3 regions of the Mesorhizobium sp. M0626 genome follow, and region 1 is predicted to be linked to each of the others. Evidence: riboswitches for the same ligand, from Rfam matches in the RefSeq annotation. Region 1 holds a riboswitch; each other region holds the start of a gene.
What was found. A riboswitch is a leader RNA that binds a small molecule or an ion and turns the genes downstream of it on or off. The one in region 1 is predicted to bind cobalamin.
Positions count from the first base shown of each region.

Region 2: it holds a riboswitch for cobalamin, as region 1 does, so the genes downstream of both, NKI37_RS02475 (CbtB domain-containing protein) here and metE (5-methyltetrahydropteroyltriglutamate--homocysteine S-methyltransferase) in region 1, are expected to answer to the same signal.
Region 3: it holds a riboswitch for cobalamin, as region 1 does, so the genes downstream of both, NKI37_RS11400 (aromatic ring-hydroxylating oxygenase subunit alpha) here and metE (5-methyltetrahydropteroyltriglutamate--homocysteine S-methyltransferase) in region 1, are expected to answer to the same signal.

Region 1 covers NZ_JAMYQD010000036.1:11,528-18,296, reverse strand. The annotation lists gene metE (5-methyltetrahydropteroyltriglutamate--homocysteine S-methyltransferase) at 399-2,750, opposite strand; cobalamin riboswitch at 2,845-3,041, opposite strand; gene NKI37_RS30635 (hypothetical protein) at 3,179-3,448, opposite strand; gene NKI37_RS30630 (adenosine kinase) at 3,449-4,441, opposite strand; gene metK (methionine adenosyltransferase) at 4,550-5,725, opposite strand; gene glyA (serine hydroxymethyltransferase) at 5,779-6,769, opposite strand, start outside.
Region 2 covers NZ_JAMYQD010000002.1:86,191-92,959, forward strand. The annotation lists gene cobD (threonine-phosphate decarboxylase CobD) at 1-247, opposite strand, end outside; gene cbiB (adenosylcobinamide-phosphate synthase CbiB) at 246-1,235, shown strand; gene NKI37_RS02455 (hypothetical protein) at 1,250-1,564, opposite strand; gene cobO (cob(I)yrinic acid a,c-diamide adenosyltransferase) at 1,589-2,203, opposite strand; gene cobU (bifunctional adenosylcobinamide kinase/adenosylcobinamide-phosphate guanylyltransferase) at 2,203-2,715, opposite strand; gene NKI37_RS02470 (CbtA family protein) at 2,708-3,511, opposite strand; gene NKI37_RS02475 (CbtB domain-containing protein) at 3,527-3,706, opposite strand; cobalamin riboswitch at 3,743-3,938, opposite strand; gene NKI37_RS02480 (gamma-glutamylcyclotransferase) at 4,006-4,698, opposite strand; gene NKI37_RS02485 (aromatic ring-hydroxylating oxygenase subunit alpha) at 4,835-6,010, shown strand; gene NKI37_RS02490 (MFS transporter) at 6,018-6,769, opposite strand, start outside.
Region 3 covers NZ_JAMYQD010000008.1:11,363-18,131, reverse strand. The annotation lists gene NKI37_RS11415 (serine kinase) at 1-936, opposite strand, end outside; gene NKI37_RS11410 (PqqD family protein) at 1,089-1,511, opposite strand; gene NKI37_RS11405 (FAD-binding oxidoreductase) at 1,673-2,773, opposite strand; gene NKI37_RS11400 (aromatic ring-hydroxylating oxygenase subunit alpha) at 2,811-4,058, opposite strand; cobalamin riboswitch at 4,176-4,377, opposite strand; gene NKI37_RS11395 (DUF680 domain-containing protein) at 4,877-5,083, shown strand; gene NKI37_RS11390 (DUF680 domain-containing protein) at 5,150-5,353, shown strand; gene NKI37_RS11385 (DUF680 domain-containing protein) at 5,425-5,658, shown strand; gene NKI37_RS11380 (ABC transporter ATP-binding protein) at 5,731-6,769, opposite strand, start outside.

The sequences.
Region 1 (6,769 bases):
GATTGGCGATTTTTACTTGGCGACACGAATTGCGACGTCCATCTCCGCGGGACGCTAGCGATACCCGGACCCTGCCACCTCGCCCGTAGTCTGCTCGATCAACTGGGGGCGGACAGACGCAGCACCATATATTGTCGCTGCCTGAGCGAACGCGCCAAGCAGTCTACTTTGAGAAACGACGCGTGTCCGATTTGTTCGAGGCGCGGGGCCTGTATGTCCCCAAGGAACGATATTATAGCGTAGTGCCACATTTATATTTCTGCGGGATTAAGACACGTGCCGTAGGGAAATTGCACATTTGCGCCGAGTGGCTCATTTCCAAGAGTGTGATCGGTTTGGCATATTCCCGGCCGACATCCGCCAGCCGGCAACTCCCCACACGGTGAGGAAGAGAAGCCTCACGCCTGCACTTTCTGCCGGAGCGCGCGTGCTGCAGCGACCATGTTAATGAGGGCAGGGCGGACCTCCTCCCATTTGCGTGTTTTGAGGCCACAGTCCGGGTTTATCCACAGTTGGCCGTCGGACAGTCGCTCGCGGGCAAGCATGACTAAGTCCGAAATCTCGCCGACTTCCGGGACGCGTGGTGAGTGAATATCATAGACGCCAGGACCGATTTCGTTCGGATATTTGGAGCTCGTGAAGGCGTCCAACAGTTCCATCTTCGAGCGCGACGTCTCAATCGAAATGACATCCGCATCCATTCCAGCGATCGCGTGAATGATCTCGTTGAACTCCGAATAGCACATGTGGGTATGAATTTGAGTCGCGTCCTTTACACCCGTTGAAGCGATCCGGAAACATTCGACAGCCCAGTCGAGATAGACTTTCCAGTCAGATTGGCGCAGTGGCAATCCTTCGCGAAACGCGGCCTCATCGATCTGGACCATCCTTGCGCCGGATCTTTCGAGATCCGTCACTTCGTCGCGGATGGCGAGCGCGATCTGGCGGCAGGCTTCGGAGCGGGGTACGTCGTCGCGAACAAAAGACCAGTTGAGAATGGTGACTGGGCCTGTGAGCATTCCCTTCACGGGCTTTTCCGTAAGCGACTGGGCGAATTGCCACCAGCGCACTGTCATCGGATTGCGCCTCGATACGTCGCCGAAAATGATGGGGGGACGCACGTAGCGCGACCCATAGCTTTGTACCCAGGCATGTTGGGTGAGCGCGAAGCCGGACAACTGCTCGCCGAAATGCTGTACCATGTCGTTTCGCTCGAACTCACCATGCACCAGCACGTCCAGCCCGATCTCTTCCTGCCAGCGAATTGCAGCCTCGATCTCCTTCTTCAGGAACGTCTCATAGTCGACATAGCTCAGCTGGCCCTTCGCATGAGCGGCCCGCGCCTTGCGTACCTGCGGCGTCTGCGGGAAGGACCCGATGGTCGTCGTCGGGAACGGCGGCAGCCCGAGTGAGCCGGCCTGGACTCTGGAGCGCTCGCCAAAAGCGCTCTCTCGTCGCTTCGCGCTGTCCTCAATGCTAGCGATCCGCCCCTGAACAAGCGGGTCATGGATCCTCGTGGATGTCACGCGCGTGGCGGCAGCCTCGGCAGACGCTTTCAACGCGCCTGCCACCGCATCCCTGCCTTGGGACAGGGCCCGGGCCAGCAAGACCAGCTCGTCGGTCTTCTGGGCCGCGAAGGCGAGCCACGACCTGATGTCCGCGTCGAGTTCCGTCTCCATGCGCAGATCAATCGGCACATGCAGCATCGAGCAAGAAGGCGCGATCTCGACGCGGTCCAAGGGCCAGCCGGCGACGATCGGTTTGATGCGGTCGAGAATGGCGGGCAGGTTCGCACGCCAGACGTTGCGGCCATCGATCAAGCCAAGCGAGAGCACCAGATCCTTCGGAGCGAGCCGAGCCACCGTTTCCAGCTGCTCGGGAGCGCGCACGAGATCAATATGCAGGCCGGCCAGGGGCAGAGAAATCGCGGTTTCGAGATTGTCTCCCAGCGACCCGAAATACGTAGCCAGCATGATCTTCAGCTCGGGCGCGGCTTTCGACAGCTGGCCATAGGCGAATTCGAACGCAGCTCGTTCGTTCGGGTTCAGATCGAGGACAAGCGCTGGCTCATCGATCTGCACCCAGTCGGCTCCCGACAGCTTCAACCTCTCCAGAAGCTGCTCGTAAACCGGCAGCAGCCGCGGTAGGAGCGCGATGGGACCGAACCCCTCGGCAGGCGATTTCGCCAGCTTGAGGAAGGTGATGGGTCCAAGGATGACTGGGCGTGTGTGAATGCCGAGAGCTTTAGCCTCGAGGAAGTAATCGACCGGCTTCGATGACGAGAGGGCGAACGTCTGATCATCATCGAGTTCCGGCACAATGTAGTGGTAGTTGGTGTCAAACCACTTGGTCATTTCCATCGCGGTTACACCAGGTCCATGAGCCTCCTCCTGGTAACCAGCGTGTCCACAATCCTCCGTCTGACCCTGGTTGCCGCGCGCCATTGCGAAGTAGATGTCAAGTGGGACCTCGCCGCTATTCCAGCCGTAACGGGATGGAACGGCCCCGACCATGGCTGCGGTGTCGAGCACATGGTCGTAAAGCGAGAAGTCGTTCGACGGGATTTTCGACACGCCGCGATCGCGCTGCTCTTCCCAGCTAGCGGCACGGAGCGCCTTCGACGTCGTGAGAAGGTCGCCAGCGGACGATGTTCCGGACCAGTAGCTTTCAAGCGCGAATTTCAGTTCTCGCCGACGACCGAAGCGCGGCACGCCGAGCGTTGCTACAGGAATTTGCTGAGAGACAGTCATGTCATACCCCGATGATTGGGGCGTCGGTGACAAGGAAGGCGCTAGCAGGCCGGCATCAACGCCGGGTTGCAGCGGCCACCGAGACACCCCGCCCGTGGACGTAATTCGCGTGGCAGGTCTCCTGGCTCGCGGGGTCATAGCCTCTACCCGTCTTCCTGAGGGTATTCGCCTCAGTGACGTGTGTTGGCTCGCCGCTAACAGTTGCGGGGGCAGCGCCGGCATCGCGCCGGCTTCCCTCTTAGCTCCGCTGCGGCAGCGCCGCACGCGAGAACCACGACACGCAGACAATCACAGCAGTTCGCTCTTTTGTCAATGACGCATAACGAAATGTTTATGTCGTTATGTGATCGCGCTTTTACGCCTTTGTCTAGCATTGTGAAATATTCAGTCTGCTGCCCGCATTCGGCATCGTGGGACGTGATCGCAAGTCAGTCCGACGGACGCCGCGAGTTCTCCGTTACCTCAGGAACCTTACTGGCCTTACCCAAGCTGAGCTTCTGGAAAATGCTGGTGACGATCTGGATGACGGTGAATGCCGTCATGGCAAGCACGCCTTGCACCGCTCCTCCAGCGAGCTTCACGGCAGCAGCATGGGTCAGTTCTCCGAAGCGAATGGCTGTCGCTATCAGCGAGCTTTGACACAGTTCCGCCACTGCGGTCATCGCGTCAGTAGGGCGGCTGGTTAGTTGCCGGCGCATCTACAGCAACCCAGCCCCTTCCGCCTCGCGGCGCAAATTCTGCCTTGGCCTTGGGCCGATCTGCTGGATCACCAGGCCGGCCGCCAGCGAGCCAAGGTCGCCGCAGGTCTTGAGGTTGCGGCCCTGCGTGTAGCCATGCAGGAAACCGGCGGCGTAGAGGTCGCCGGCGCCGGTGGTGTCGACCAACTCCTTGATGGCGGTCGCCTCGATGACCACGGTCTCGTCGCCGCGCACGATCACCGAGCCTTTTTCGGAACGGGTGACGGCGGCAATCTTGCAGTCCTTGCGGATCTGAGCCAGCGCCTCGTCGAAGGATTTTGTCTGGTAGAGCGACTTGATCTCGTGGCTGTTGGCAAAGACGATGTCGACAGTGCCCGAGCGCATCAGCTCGAGGAACTCGTCCCGGTAGCGGTCGACGCAGAACGAATCCGACAACGTCATCGACACTTCGCGTCCGGCCTCGTGTGCGAGCTTCGCCGTCTGCCGGATCGCCTCCTTGGCGCGCGGCGGATCCCACAAATAGCCCTCGAAATAGGTAACCTTGGCGCCGGATGCCTTGTCGGCCTCGACATCCTCAGGGCCAAGCTCGACGCAGGCGCCGAGATAGGTGTTCATCGAGCGCTCGCCGTCGGGCGTGACGAAGATCATAGAGCGCGCCGTCGGCGGCTCGCCCTTGAGCGGCCTGGTGTCGAAGGCGACACCCTGTGCATGGATATCGTGCGCATAGATTTCGCCCAGCGCATCGTTGGAGACCTTGCCGAAGAAGGCGGCGCGGCCGCCGAAACTGGCGACGCCCGCCGCCGTGTTGCCGGCGCTGCCGCCAGAGGCCTCGATCGCCGGGCCCATGCGGCTGTAGAGCAGCTCGGCGCGCCTGGTGTCGATGAGGTTCATCGCACCCTTGATGATGCCGTTGGTCTCGAGAAAAGCGTCGTCGCACTGGGCGATGATGTCGACAATGGCATTGCCGATGCAAAGCACGTCATAATCCGGCATCAATGTCTCCGCCAAAAAACCCGGGCCGGCTTCTTGCCACGCCTGCCAGGCGCGGCTCTGCCCGGTGGAAATGGGCTTTCCGCTTGCCAATCCGTTCGCCGGCGGCTCTCACGGGGCGGCGAGTCCTGCCTCGCGACGCAATTCGTCCGCCCTGTCTGTCTTCTCCCAGGTGAAATCAGGCTCTTCACGGCCGAAATGGCCATAGGTCGCTGTATTGCGGTATATAGGGCGTAAGAGATCAAGCATCTTGATAATGCCTTTCGGTCTGAGATCGAACAACTCAAGAATGAGGCGCTCGATCCTGCTTTCCTCAACCCTGGCTGTCCCGAACGTGTTGACCATGACGGAAACCGGACTGGCCACGCCGATTGCGTAAGCAAGCTGCACCTCGCACACGTCCGCAAGTCCGCTAGCGACGATGTTCTTTGCGACATAGCGGGCTGCATAGGCAGCCGAGCGGTCAACCTTGGACGGGTCCTTGCCCGAGAAGGCGCCGCCGCCATGACGACCCATCCCGCCATAGGAATCGACGATGATCTTGCGTCCAGTGAGACCGCAGTCGCCGCGCGGCCCGCCGACTACGAACCGCCCCGTCGGGTTGACCAGAATTCTGATGCCTTCCGTCTCCAGGTGGGTCGGCAGGACAGGCTTTATGATTTCCTCAATGACGCCCTCGCGGACAGTCTCTTGCGAGACCTGCTCGTCATGTTGCGTCGACACGACGATGGTATCCAGGGCGACCGGGCGCAACCCCTCATAGCGCACTGAGACTTGGGATTTCATGTCAGGACGCAACCAGCCAAGCTGTTGTGCCTTCCGGACATACGCCTGCCGTTTCGTCAAGCGATGAGCGAGCTGGATCGGCAAAGGCATCAGGGTATCGGTTTCGCGGCATGCGTAGCCGAACATGAGGCCCTGATCTCCCGCTCCCTGCTGGAGGTCTTGCCCTCTTCCCTCGTCAACGCCTTGGCTGATGTCGGGCGACTGCTCGGTGAGGGCATGAACGACGGAGCAACGCCGGCCGTCAAAGCCGACGGCCTCGTCGTCGTACCCAATGTCGAGAATCGTATCGCGCGCAACTTGGCTGTAATCCACCTGGGCATCGCTGGTGATCTCGCCAGCCAGAACGACTATCCCTGATTTTACCAACGCTTCACAGGCGACGCGCGCCTTGGGATCTGTGCGGAGGATGGCATCGAGGATGGCATCCGAGATGTTGTCGGCCAACTTATCCGGGTGCCCCGCGCCAACCGATTCGGAAGAGAACACGAACTGCCTAGCCATGAATACCTCGCTTGGGATGTTGGATGTGGTATGGGCATTTTGCTTGGCCCACCTTACTTGTCGCAGATGCCCGGGACCTCGAACGCAGCGCACAAGTCGGCAACGTCTCTTCGCACGCAGGCATGGAGATCTTCGTCGTCTGGCCGCTGGAGGACGGAGTCAATGAAGCCAGCAATTTGCACCATTTCCACATCGCGCATGCCCATTGACGTCACTGCTGGCGCCCCCAGGCGAATTCCGCTTGTGACCGCCGGATGCCGCGGGTCGCCAGGCACCATATTAAAGTTTGTGATGATTCCTGCCTTTGCTAGTCGCTCGGCATAGGCCTTGCCCGATAGTGGCCGATCGCGAAGATCAAGGATCAGCATGTGATTGTCCGTCCCCCCGGTAACCAGGTCATAACCTCGCTCAAGCAGTGCATGTGCCAGAGCCTTGGCATTCTTGACCGTCTGTTGGCCGTAGCTTCGGAAGGACGGGTTCGCGGCTTCGTGCAAGGCAACCGCTAGCGCAGCGATGGCATTCATGTGGGGCCCGCCTTGCAGGTGAGGGAAGACCGCCCGGTCTATTCGTCTGGCGAGATTGTATTTGCTCTTTGTATGATAAAGGGCCTGATAGCGATCTTCGTTCCTTGACAAAATGAAGCCACCGCGGGGACCGCGGATCGACTTGTGGGACGTGCTGCTGACCACGTCGCAATGGCCCACGGGATTCGGGTGCGCTCCCGCGGCAATCAGGCCGCTGATGTGCGCAATGTCGGCTACGAGATAGGAGTTCGCTTCCAGGGCAATTTCTGCCATTGCCGCGTAGTCAAAGACACGCGGGTAAGCGGTTCCGCCGACCCAAATGAGCCGCGGCCGTTCCCGCTTGGCTGTCTCGCGCAAGCGGTCATAGTCAATCTGCTGTGTCTTTTCATCTAGTCCATAGGGCACGCGTTGATAGTCAGTTCCGGAAAAGTTGATGGCCCAACCATGAGTCAGATGGCCCCCTTCCGGAAGGGGCAAGCCCATGACTTTGTCACCGGGACTCAAAAGCGCACGATAGACA
Region 2 (6,769 bases), on a different contig from region 1:
CCACCACATTCTCGGCCGAAGGCGCGCCATAGGCGCCGGCCGCGACCCTGGCCAGCTCACGCAGGCGCGCGGCCTCCGGCAATCGTGACAGGGCGGTGGCGGGCAGCTCGAAAAGCGGGTAGGAGTGCGGATTGATACCTGTCGAGAGATCGACGAAAGGTTGTGGCGCGTGAGGGAAGAGCGCCCTCGCCCGGCCAAGGGATCCACCGTGATCCACCACAGTAATCGCTCCATCAGAAAGCTTCATGTCGATCCTGATCGCTTTCCTGTCGCTGGCCATCGAACGCATCCTGGGTTACCCGGACTGGCTGTTCCGTACCGTTGGCCATCCCGTCACCTGGTTCGGCAGGCTGATAGCCTTTCTCGACCTCAGGCTCAACCGCGACACTGATTCCGACGCGCTGCGTCGCCGCCGCGGCGTGCAGGCGCTGCTGGTGATCGTGCTGGTGCCGGCGGCAATCGCCTTCATCGTGCAAATCCTGCTCTGGCAGCTCTTTCCTGCCGGCATGATCATCACGGCAATCCTGGCCTCGTCGCTGCTGTCGCAAAAGAGCCTTACCGAACATGTCGAGGCGGTGGCCGATTCGCTGGATACCGGCGGGCTGGCGCTCGGCCGCATTGCGGTTGCGCGCATCGTCGGCCGCGATCCAGAGAAGCTCGACCATGCCGGCGTCAGCCGCGCCGCCATCGAAAGCCTGGCCGAGAATTTCTCCGACGGCATCGTTGCGCCCGCCTTCTGGACAGGTGTCTGCGGTCTGGCCGGCGGCGTCGCCTACAAGGCCGCCAACACCGCCGATTCGATGATCGGCCACCGCACCCCGCACCACGAGGCCTTCGGCCGCGCGGCGGCACTCTTCGACGACTGGATCAACCTGCCGGCGTCCCGGCTGACCGCGTTGCTGATCGTTGCCGCCGCCTTTCTCGTTGACGGCGCCGATCCCCGCAACGCCTGGCAAGCAGTGCGGCGCGACGCCAAAAAGCACCGCTCGCCCAATGCCGGCTGGCCGGAAGCGGCAATGGCCGGCGCACTCGGCCTGGCGCTCGCCGGCCCGCGCAGCTATGGCGGCGTCATCGTCGAGGACGCCTATATGGGCGAAGGCGGCCGCCGCGAGGCCGACAGCACCGACATCCGGCGGGCGCTGAAACTTTACCAGATAGCAGACTATCTGCTGATCGCGCTGTTTGGATTGCTCTCCGCGGTCGTCATCTACCTGGATGTTTTGATCTCGCAGTAGATGCGCCGCCTGACTCACCAAGAGACACGGACTTCCTTGGCGTTTGAATCCACCGCCGCGCCAAATCTTTTGATCGCGTAACCGCCGGCGGCCACAGCCGAGGATTTCAGCACAGGCTCAATCACAAGGAAAAGCTTCTCGGCGTCTGGCCCGTACAGATAGAGGGTGCATTTGCCCCCACCAAACTCGTCACCATCAAATTCGCCGACATGCGCATTTGAAACAGCTTTTTCCAACCGATCCTCCAGAACTTGGACCGATTGCCGCTCTTCCGGCGCCCCGAACTGACCGCCGCTCAGAAGAAGGTAGACAATCACGGCTTGTTCCAACGGTGATCTCCCGAAGTTAGACCTTCAAAACTCGATCCCTTGCTGCGCTTTCACGCCCGCCGAAAAGTGATGTTTCGTCACGCCCATCTCCGTCACCAGATCCGCCGCCTCGACCAGCGCCGGCTTGGCGTTGCGGCCGGTGACGACGACATGCAAGCCTTCGCGCCGCGCCTTCAGCCCCGCCACCACTTTGTCGAGATCGAGATAGTCGTAGCGCAGCGCGATGTTCAGTTCGTCGAGCACAACCAGGTTGATCGAGGGATCGGCGATTAGCTCCAGCGCCTTGGCCCAGGCCGCTTCGGCCGCGGCGATGTCGCGCTTCAGATCCTGCGTTTCCCAGGTAAACCCCTCGCCCATCGCGTGCCAGACGACACGGTCGCCGAATGCCGCGAAAGCATCCTTTTCACCGGTGTGCCATTTGCCCTTGATGAACTGGACGATGCCGACGCGCTTGCCGTAGCCGAGCATGCGCAGCGCCAGCCCGAAGGCGGCGGTGGTCTTGCCCTTGCCGGGGCCGGTGTTGACGATCAGCAGCCCCTTCTCGACCGTCTTTTCCGCGACCTCGGCGTCCTGCACCGCCTTGCGCTTGGCCATCTTGGCGCGATGGCGTTCCTCGTCTTTTGCGTCAATATCGGTCATTATTTCACCTTGAGCGGCAGCCCCGCCACCATCAGAAGCACCATATCAGCTACCGCCGCGACCTGCTGGTTGAGCCGGCCGGCGGCATCGCGGAACCGGCGTGCCAGCGCATTGTCGGGCACGATGCCTTGTCCGACTTCGTTGGAGACCACGAACCACGGTCCGCGCGGCCGCGACAGCACGTCGGCCAGCCGCAGGCACTCCCCCTCCAGATCATGATCGGCCAGCATATGATTGGTCAGCCACAGCGTCAGGCAATCGACGAGCACCGGCTGGTTGTCCGGCAAGGCTTCGAGCGCGCCGGCAAGATCGAGCGGCGCATCGATGGCCGCCCATCCCTCGCCGCGGCGCGAGCGGTGCTGCGCGATGCGCTCGCGCATTTCGCCGTCATAGGCTTGCGCGGTGGCGATATAGGCCCATGGCGGCGGCAACGCCGTCGCCAAAGTTTCGGCATGCGCGCTCTTTCCGGAGCGCGCACCGCCGATGATGAAGGTCAAACTGCGATCAGGCAAAGCTGTCGCGCAGGCTGGTCGCGGTGCCGGTGAAGCGCGAGTGCACTATGCCGACAACTGCGCCGAGCACCAGCCAGAACACCAGATTGGTCAGCGTCACCGCCACCACGAACTGATGATGCAGGCCCTCCGGGATCGGCGTTACGAAACTGTCAGGCTGCGGCGCGCCGACAATATGCGGGGCGACGATCAGGAGGACGGCGAGCACGGTCAGGGGCGCCGACGTGCGGAAGGTAATAAGGGCAAGGCCGATCGCGGTTGCCATCACCGTTGCCCACCACCAGATCTGGCGCTGCATGAGATCGGCTGCCGGCATTGCCGGCAGTTCCGGCGGCAGGCCGAGTCCCGGCGCCAGCGTGAACACGGCAAAGCCCGCCAGACCCCAGAACACGCCCTGGCGCCAGCTGCCGATGCCGCCGGCGAACTCGGAAACCGCCACCAGGACCAGCGCGAAGCCGATGCCGGTGACGATATTGGCGACGACACTGAAGGCGAAACGCTCGAAGCCGTCGGCCGGCGCCCAGCCTTCGTCCTCCGCCGGCGCGGCTGCTTCAGCCGGTGCTGCGCTGCTCACCGCATTTTCCGCCGGCGCGGCGGTGCTCATGGCATCGGTGTCCGCAGCGTTGGCGGCGGGCGCCGCGGCATGCTGATGCTCATGGCCGCCACCAGCCTTTTCGTAGACCTCGGCCTTGAGGATCAGCGGCACGGTGGCGTAGGCCTGCATGCAGGCGAGAGCGACACCCGCCACGAGCCCTGCGATCGCCGCGATGAACACGACGTTGCGAAACAGGTTCATGATGTCAGATCCTCGTCAGTGGCAGGGAAACGCCATCGAATGGCGATAGTCGTGCGCCGCATTGTGGACCGCATCGATATGCGAGAAACCGACAACGCCGACGACGAAAATGCCCAGAAACGCGCTAAGCACGAGCTGCATGAAGCGCGACTGCGAGGAGACGGAAGCGCCGAGGGAGACGGAAGCGGTATTCATATCTTGTCCTTTCGCCCTCCACCCGAGGGCATCGAAGTCAGTTCCCTGTCGCCGGCAGGTCTCCTGGCTCGCGGATCAGCGCCCTTCCCCACCTTCCCGAGGAAAAAATCCTCAGTGGCTTGGAGAGGACTACCGCACACAGTTGCGGGGGCAGCCACGGCATTGGGCAACAAGTCAGCCCTCACCGCATTCCCTCTTGGTCCCTAACGGAACCGACGACATGCATGACTATAGGCTGAAACGGCCGCATCCGGCAAACCAAATTCCGCCGGCCAACAGCGCGAATGCGCCATGCGGCGTTACGGGTTCAACGCGGTGATCCGCTCGGCAACCAGCCGCTGCAGCCGCCACAGATGGCGATCGTGAATGCCGCGCTCTTCAAGGTTTTTCACCGTGTTGTAGAGATAGTCGGCGCCCGACCCCCAGTGCCCGCAGGACGTTGCCAGCCTTTCGACGACCTTGCCCTCGTCGAGCGGCCCTGAATAGGTCAGGCCGTTGCGGTTGATGACGAAGGCCAATGCCCTGAGCGGTCCGGCCTCGCTTGCAAGCTTCAGCATGCGCGGCCGGTAGCTTGTCGGCTTCAGCGTGACTTCGCGCCGGAAAAGCCGGCCCAACTGCCCGCGCCGGTTACTTTCGGTCAGCCGGAAGGCGACGCCCTTGCATTGTCCGCCACGGTCCAGCGCCATCATCAGGCCGGGGCTGTCCTTGGTGCCGCGCCAGCGCGTCATGTTCATGCAAAAGGACCGATGCCAGCCGCGCGCCAGCGCAACGCGGTCCTCGACATAATCTATTTCCGGTTTCCAGATCAGCGATCCATAGCCGAACAGCCATAGCGGTTCGCTATCCGGGAGTTCGACCTGCAATTCATCCAGCAGCGCGTCATAGTCGGCGTCATCGAGATGCATCGCGTCCGGATCCGGCCCGGGGTCCCTGATCTCGCGCCAGCAGCGCGCGACCAGCTCCGGCGTAAGCGACATCTGTCGTGCGGCCACTTTCCGAATCCCCCCAATTTCCGAATGTCCCATGTCCACGACATGATTATGCGCCGCGCCTGCAACCGGCAATGCGGCACTCTGATTGACAAACGATTTGCCGGGGTGTCGGCTGACGCTTCATAGGAAGCCAGCCATGCATCCCAGCCCGAGCGAGCGCGACCCCTATAACGGCCTGAGCCGGGCCGAACCGACGCTACCGTCGTCGGCCTATTGGGATAGCGAGGCTTACCAGCGCGATCTCGACGCCATCTGGCACAAAAGCTGGCTGCTCGTCTGCCGCGAGGCCGACCTCGCCCAGCCGCTGGCGTTCAGGACATTCCGCGTCGGCACGCAGGAAATCGTCATTCTGCGGGACGAGACCGGCGAGTTGCGCGCCTTCCACAACACCTGCCGGCATCGCGGCTCGCAGCTTTGCCAGGAAAGCGAGGGCCGGCTGAAAGCGCGGCTCATCACTTGCCCTTACCATGCCTGGTCCTACTCGCTGCGCGGCGATCTCGTGCGCGTTCCCTCGAAATCGCTGCCAGATGGTTTCGACAAGGCAGATCATCCGCTCTACCGGGTGGCGCTGTCGGTGTGGCGCGGCTTTGTCTTTGTGAACCTTCAGCAGGCTGCGGCCGGCTCCGCCGGGACCTCCTTCGATCCCGCATCCGGCGACCTCGCCAACTGGCCGCTGGAAACGCTGGTATCAGGGCATGTCCTGCGCAAGGTGATGAACTGCAACTGGAAGATCTTCTGGGAGAACTTCAACGAGTGCCTGCATTGCCCGGGCGTCCACAAGGACCTGTCTCGGCTGGTGCCGATATACGGCCGCGGCCTGATGAGCCGGCACGACGACCCCGACTGGGTCCGCCATGCCGACAATGACGCGCCGGAGTTTTCGGGTGGCCTGCGCGCCGGCGCCGAGACCTGGTCGCGCGACGGACATGCCCATGGCCCGGTCTTACCGGGCCTGACGCCAGCCGAGCGTGCGGCCGGACAGACCTATGCCACCAGCCTGCCCTCGATGTTCATCGTCGGCCATGTCGATTATGTCAGGACGGTGCGACTGATGCCGCTCGGTCCCGAACAGACCGAACTCACCGCCGAATGGCTGTTCGCGCCCGAGGCGCTGGCTGAGACGGACATCGACAATGTCGTCGCCTTCGGCACCCAGGTGCTGGAGGAGGATGCCGCGATCTGCGAGATCAATCAGAAAGGCCTGCGCTCGATGCGCCACCAGGCCGGCGTGCTGATGCCGGAGGAGTACGATCTGCACCGCTTCCACAACTGGGTGCGCGAGCGGCATGCAGCGCTTGAGGCAACCGCCTGATCGGCGACTAAAGCGACTTCGGCAGATAGCGCCAGGTGATAAAGCCGCAAACCGCGGCCAGAATGCCCAGCGTCACGAACACCGAGCCGAGGCCGAAAAACGCCAGCACCACCGAATAAACCAGCGGCGGCGTCAGTTCGGAAAAGTCGAGATAGGTGCGGTAGACCGCGGCCATCTGCGCCCGCTCATAGGACCGCACCGAGCGCATGAAGGCGGTCGAGCCCAGTGCATCGAGCGCGATGGTGAAGAAGGCGCCGCAGAGCAGGAAAAAGCCCGTAAGCAGCGGCGCGGTAGTGCCGACCGCGCCCGCCGCAAGCAGCGTCGCCGACATCGCGAAATAGGCGAAGGTCATGGTGCGCCGGCCGCCGAAGCGTTTTCCCGCTTTGCCCCAGAAGATCGCCATGAACAACAGCGCATTGCCGGCCGAAACCAGCAGGCCGCCGGCAAGCTTGCCCTCGCCGGTAATCACCATGAACAGCGGCCCGTAGACGAAGAACGTCGTCCAGAAGCAGGAGCGGCCGAAGGCGATCAGCCAGGCCAGCCTGAGCCTGGGTTGTGCTACGAAGCGGCCGATATTGGCCAGCGGATTGGCCGGCCGTGTCTTGCCCGGCCGGATCGACCGGTTGTCGCCCAGCCTGTAGGTCCAGAACAGCGCCAGCAAGGCCAACGCAAACACCGCGACCGCGCCATGCGCGGCATAGATGCCGTAGCGTGTGTAGAGGAAGATGCCGAGTGTCGGCCCGCCGGTCCAGGCCAGCA
Region 3 (6,769 bases), on a different contig from region 1:
AAAGCCCGCTTCCCGCTCGCCCGGCATCTGCACGATTCCTGACGGGGCCAAGGCGATCATGGCATCCTTGCGCGATATGGGCATGACCGAGCTTCTCGCACCTCCCCTGATATGGGGCACTATCAAAGCAATAATGTCCAGACTTGCAGGAGGTGGTCGAGGCGCGATCTCGTCGATGCGAAAGGCATGCTTGCCTTGCCAGTTCAGCGGTTGGTACGACTTTAGCCGACCCTCCAGCTTCAGCCGCTTGAAGCCCTCCGGATCCTGCTTGAGCGTGGCAAACAGCGGATAGGCCGTCACCCCCTCGGTCCGGTCGATCAGCACATAGTCGTCGCCGACGCTATCGAGCCCATTGAGCAGGCCGGCGACGACCGTTCCCGATTTGCCGGCACCGCCGGAGCCCGCCAGCAACACGCCCTTGCCATCGATGCCCAGCGTGCCGGCATGGGTGAGCCGCATGCCGCGCGCCGCATATTCCCAATGCAGGAAGGCGCGCAGCGGCGCCCCTTGTTCCCATGGCGGAAAGGCGTCGGCCGACATCATCAGCTGCGCCCCGACATGGCGTTGCGGATCATGGAACTGCCAGAAGTCGAGGTCATGATAGTAGCTGCCGCGCAATCCGGCCGCTTCCAGCCGGTTGGCAAAGGCATGATGGTTGTAATCGCCTCGGCCCCAGGTGGCCGGGGCGAGGACGCCATCGATGCCCGGGTGGGCGACGAAAATGCGGCAGCCGTCAGATGCAGACGGATTTTCCGGGGCCGGTATGAAGGCATGGCTCATGGCTTCCGCCAGCGTGCCATGGTCGAGGTGGACACTCAGCTCCAGTCCCGGCAACCGCACGCTGGTGGTAACGGGATAGAAGGCGGCGGCGCTTTCCGCGGCCGCCAGCACATGGCGGGCATAATCCGGCAGGGTTTGCAGCGTGATCAAAGGCATGTGTTGGTTGTTCAGCGTCCAGAATTGCGCCGGGTCGCCTGATGCATGTCGCTCGGGGTGGCCCCGGTTTTGAGACGACGACATGCATAAAATCAAAGATCTAAACCGCGTCGCCTGAGTCCGTTCAAACGCGACGCGCTTTAGGGAAACGATTATGCCTGTTTCACCGCCGGCCAGCCGAGAGGTTCCTCGACCTCATGGATCGGGTCGACAATGATGAGATCGGCAAGGTCGTCGTGGACATCGACCTTGAGCGGCTCATTGCTGGCAGCAAGCGCAGACGACAGCTCGCCCGAAAGCGGTTGTGCCGGTGTTTCGGCTGGCGCAAGCAACCCGAAATCGAGCAGTCGGGCAACGAAGCTTTCGAGGTCGGCCAGGCTTATTTTTGCGGCGCCCGCGGCAGCTCCGACCAGCGCTTCAGTGGCGACGCCGGACGACAAAGCCTGCCAGACCCGGCTGCCGGAATCGGAAAAGCCGAAATACTTACCGTTCGAAAGATCGAGAACGACGGCTTCGCCATCGAATGATTCGAAAACGATGTCCTTGCTTGCGACCGCATAGACCCGCTGTTGCATCGCTCTGTCCCCCGTTCCATGCGCCCATGAAGGGATGCGCCGGTTTCACGGTCTGCCAGCCCTTCCTAAGTGCGTCTAAATCACTCGGCCTATGCTTGGCAAGACAAAGACCCGCGAACACAACGCCTGCCTCGGCGACCGTTGCGGCGAAGTCGACCGGCTCAAGCCTCGATTTCGAGCGCCGACAATGGTTTCGAGCAGCAGGCAAGGATGAAACCGTCATCGATCTCGTGGTCGAGGATGCCGCCATTGTGGCTCATCTCGACTTCGCCGGAGACCTTCTTCACCTTGCAGGTGCCGCACAGGCCGAACTCGCAGGCGGCGGGAATCCGCACGCCCGAGCTGCGCGCGGTCTGCAGCACGGTCTGGCCGGCGACGCAGCCGGCATCGACCTCCGAAAGCGAGAAGCGGATCGGCGTCACGGCTTCGACAGGTGCAGCGATGCCGTCCTCGACCGGGGAGGCAAACGGCGCCGGAATTTCCTCCATCACAGGCGCGGCAAAGCTCTCCTGATGGTATTTCGTCATGTCGAAGCCGGCGGCATCCAGCATGCCGCGCACGGCGCGCATGAACGGATCGGGGCCGCAGCAGAAGATTTCGCGCTCGCGGAAATCCGGAGCCAGCAAGGGCAGCCGGATCGCATCGATGCGCCCCATATGGCCGTACCAGCCTTCGCGGCTGGAACGTTCCTCGATCATGAAGCCGAGCGACAGGCCGGGCATATGGCCGCCGAGCAGTTCGAGTTCCTTGCGGAAGATGATCTCTTCGGCACGCCGCGCGCAGTTGACGAAACCGACATCGGTCCATGGCGCGCAGTCGTTCAGCCAGCGCAGCATCGACATCATCGGTGTCACGCCGGAGCCAGCCGAAATGAACAGGTATTTGGCCGCCGGGTGGCTGTGCAACGAGAAGTCGCCCGCCGGTCCATAGGCCTTGACGTGCGAGCCGGGCACCAGTTGGTCGAACATCCAGCGTGTGCCGATGCTGCCCGGTTGCGCCTTCACTGTCACCGCGATCGAAAACGGCCGCGATGGTGACGACGACAGCGTATAGGTGCGCATCAGCGGCCCGTCCGGTGTCGGCAGTTCCAGCGTCAGGAACTGGCCCGGCTTGTAGCGGAACCAGGTCTGATTGTCGGAGCGGAAGGTGAAGGTCTTGACGTCGGGCGCCTCGTCGCTGACGCCGATCACTTCCAGCACCTGCAGCCTGTCGTTCCACGGCGCCATCTGGTCGAGATGGCGATAGAGCCCAAGATCCGTCATCGCATTCATCCTCCGGTCCTTCCTCGCCTGCTCCAGCTCACGCGACGCTGCGCAGCGCCGGCCGGCCGCCTTCGGCAAGGCGCGGGCCGATGAAGGCCGCGTACCATTCGACGAACTGGATCACGCCGCCCTCGTGCAGCTCCGAGTAGGGGCCGGGCTCATAGGCCGGAGACAGGATGCCGAAGGCGTTTTCCTCGACGATGCGGCGGTCCTGGTCGTTGGTCTCGGTCCAGACATGGGTGAGCTCCTCAAGGTTGTAGTCGACCCCCTCGACCGCATCCTTGTGCACCAGCCACTTGGTCGTCACCGCGGTTTCGGTGGCGCTGATCGGCAGCACCCGGAAGGTGACCGCATGGTCGATCAGGATGTGGTTCCAGGTCGTCGGATAGTGGTAGTGCATCAAGGTGCCGATGCGGTCGGCGGCAACAGTGTCGGACAGGTTCTTCGTCACCGCGCGCTTTCCCGACATCGTGTAGCTGACGGCATCGCGCAGCAGCGGCGCGCGGGTGGCGCGGTATTGCCCGGCCGGATCGATGCGGAACTTGCTCGGCAGGCCCGCCGCCTCGCATTTCGCCCAGTGCGCGAGCATCTCCGGGTCACTGTCGGCGCCCTGCACGCCGGTCACCGTCGGCGCTTCGGGGAATGTCTTGCACAGCTCCGGATGATTGCCGGCGCAGTGATAGCATTCGCGGTTGTTTTCCCAGACCAGCTTCCAGTTGCCCTTCTCGATGATGGTGCTCTCGAAGGCGACCTTGGCTTCATTCAGCCGGTGCGGCTTGAGGTAGGGCTCTATCATGGCGCGCATCGGCGCAAAGTCGGCAGGTTCTTTCGCCAGGCAGATGAAGATGTAGCCGCCGACGCTCTCGCAGGCGACGGGCTTCAGGCCGAACTGGCTCTTGTGGAAACCGTCGGCCATCTGGCGGGCAAACAGCAGCCGGCCGTCAAGCTCGTAGGTCCACTGGTGATAGGGGCAGACAAGCTTTGCCGCCATGCCCCTCTCAGTGTTGCAGACACGGCTGCCGCGATGGCGGCAGGAATTGTGAAAGGCGTTGATGTTGCCCTTCTGGTCGCGGACCAGCACCACCGGATAATCGCCGATCTGCACGGTGATATAGCTGCCGGGCTTCGGCAGTTCGCAATCATGGCCGATGAACAGCCAGTCGCGATACCAGATAAGCTCCATGTCGAGCTTGAAATAGTCCGGGTCTGTGTAGAAGGGCTGTTCCAGCGAAAAGCCTTGCTTGCGGCCGTTCAGGAGCCTCAGCATGTCGTTGCGCGTATCCATAGTTCTGTCCTCGTGGTTTAAGGACTGAACTTGGTGGTGATGGAGGAAGGATCGAACGCAGGCCGGCGCGGCGCCGGACATGCACTATCCACCTCTTGACCGCCCACCGCGATCAGTCGAGTCTAGGCATCTCGGGCTGGTTTCCGGGCTCTGGAGTTGTCCTTGCGGACCATCGCGACACCTTCCCAGGCTCTTGCCCAGTGGTCTCCCGTTGCGACTTCAACTCCACCACCGTTGCGGGGGCAGCGCCGGATTCTGACCGGCTTCCCAATTCTCCGCTGCGTCGTCACGAAGCGGCACCCGAGATGCGATCATCTAATCACGGCAGCGATCGCGACGTCGGCATGAAAGCGACATCATATCCATGCGGCGCGACACGCGCGGCATACGCCCCCCGCCGCCGGTCAAAGAGCTGAGACGTTTCTTGCGACGCCATCATCGCCGTTTCGAATCGCTGCGGATCCAGTTCGATCGGGGGCAAAAAGGGCTCAACGGTATCGAAAAGTTACTATTAGCAATCTGTAATCGAACCGAACGGTTCGTTTCTGTTGACAATGCGTGCAGGACGGTGTGAACGACGGCCCGGAAACCGACATCGGAGCGAACCACTCGGTTCGGCATAAGCGACTGAAAACAATGCGATAAATGACCATAGAGGAACTTCCTGGCACAATTTCAAGGTGCAGGACCGTGGTCCACACGGAACAACTTCGTGATTGGAAACCAGCCTATGGCTTTCCCACATCGGGGCTGTCCGAACGACGCGAATTCCTCCCAAGACACGCCGCTAGACGGACAGACAAACTGGAGTACTAAAAATGAAAAAGATCATCCTCACTGCCGCAGCCGTTTTGGCGATCACCGGCAGCGCCTTCGCCGGTAGCGACAATTACGGTTCCAATGGTGCGAACCAGCCAGCCGTCTCGGTCGACAGCTCGTATACGGCTTCCATTCAGAAGCCGGCGCACGCTGACAAGCAGCCTGTCGTTCAGGGCGCCGACCGCGACCTCTACGGCAATCGCTGATCCCGACCAAAGAAGGGCGGCTAACCCGTCGCTCTCGGGATCCCAAAAAATTCAGGAGTATTTGAAATGAAAAAGATCATCCTTGCTGCCGCCGCCGTTTTGGCCATCTCCGGCAGCGCTTTCGCCGGCAGCGACAACTACGGTTCGAACGGCGCCAACCAGCCTGCGATTACGTCGACCGATAGTGGCCATACGGCTTCGGTTGAGAAGTCGGCTCCAGCCGAGCAGGCGCCTGCCCACGGTGCCGACCGTAACCTTTTCGGCCGCTAAAAGCCGGTTTCCAGCACGTGGCGGGCTTATCCGCTGCAGCTGGCGGCATCAGAAAAATTCAGGAGACTAAAATGAAGAAGATCGTTCTCGCCGCCGCAGCCGTTCTGGCTGTTTCGAGCGCTGCCTTTGCCGGCAGCGACAATTATGGCTCCAATGGCGCCAACCAGCCGGCCGCTGCCGTCGACACCACCCGCACTTCGTCGACCGGCACCAACTCGGCGGTCTACAAGCTGCTGAACTCGTCGGACGACCAACAGAAGTTCGTTCCTCAGAGCAGCGACAGGGATCGGTTCGGCAACAACTAACAGCCGAAGCTTAAAAAAGAGCGGCGGGCCTAGCCCGCCGCTCTTTTTTCATGCCTGTACGACGCAGCTATCTCAAGCCGCCTTCACTTCCACCGGCTTGAGCGAGAAGGAGTGCCCATCGGCGTCGAAGATGTGCAGGTCCCCGGCATCCGCGGTCAGCCGCAGCTTTGCCCCGCGCTTGACCTCGACATTGCCGGGCAGCTTGGTCACCAATGGCAGGTCGGCGCGGCCGATATCGATATAGACCAGCTGCACCTCGCCGAGCTGCTCCACATAGTCCACCACGCCCTCGAAAAGATATTCCGTGCCGGTGGCGACCGACAGATCCTCCGGCCGCACGCCGAAGCTGACCGCCGCACCCTTGGCTGACGCCAGCGTTGCAATCGGCACAGTGGCCTTGCGGCCGCCGACATGGCTGACGATTGTCGGGTTGCCCGTCTTGTCGATCGTCGCCGGCAGGATGTTCATGGCCGGCGAGCCGATGAACTGGGCGACGAACAGATTGCCGGGCTTCTTGTAGAGGTCCATCGGCGTGCCGACCTGCTCGATATGGCCGTCCTTCAGCACCACGATGCGGTCGGCCAGCGTCATCGCTTCGACCTGATCGTGGGTGACGTAGATCATGGTCGTGGCAGGCATCGATTCCTTGAGCTTGGCGATCTCGATGCGGGTGGCGACGCGCAGTGCGGCGTCGAGGTTCGACAGCGGCTCATCGAACAGGAACACTTTCGGGTTGCGCACGATGGCGCGGCCAATGGCGACACGCTGGCGCTGGCCGCCCGACATCGCCTTGGGCAGACGGTCGAGATATTTGGTCAGTTGCAGGATTTCGGCGGCCTGCCGCACCCTTTTGTCGATCTCGGCCTTGCTTTCCTTGCCGATCTTCATCGAGAAGGCCATGTTGTCGTAGACGGTCATGTGCGGATAGAGCGCATAGGACTGGAACACCATGGCGATGCCGCGCTTGGAAGGCGGCACGTCGTTCACCACCTCGCCGGCGATCTTCAGCTCGCCGGAGGTGATCTCCTCAAGCCCGGCGATGGACCGCAGCAAGGTCGACTTGCCGCAACCCGACGGGCCGACGAAGACGATGAACTCGCCCGACTTTATG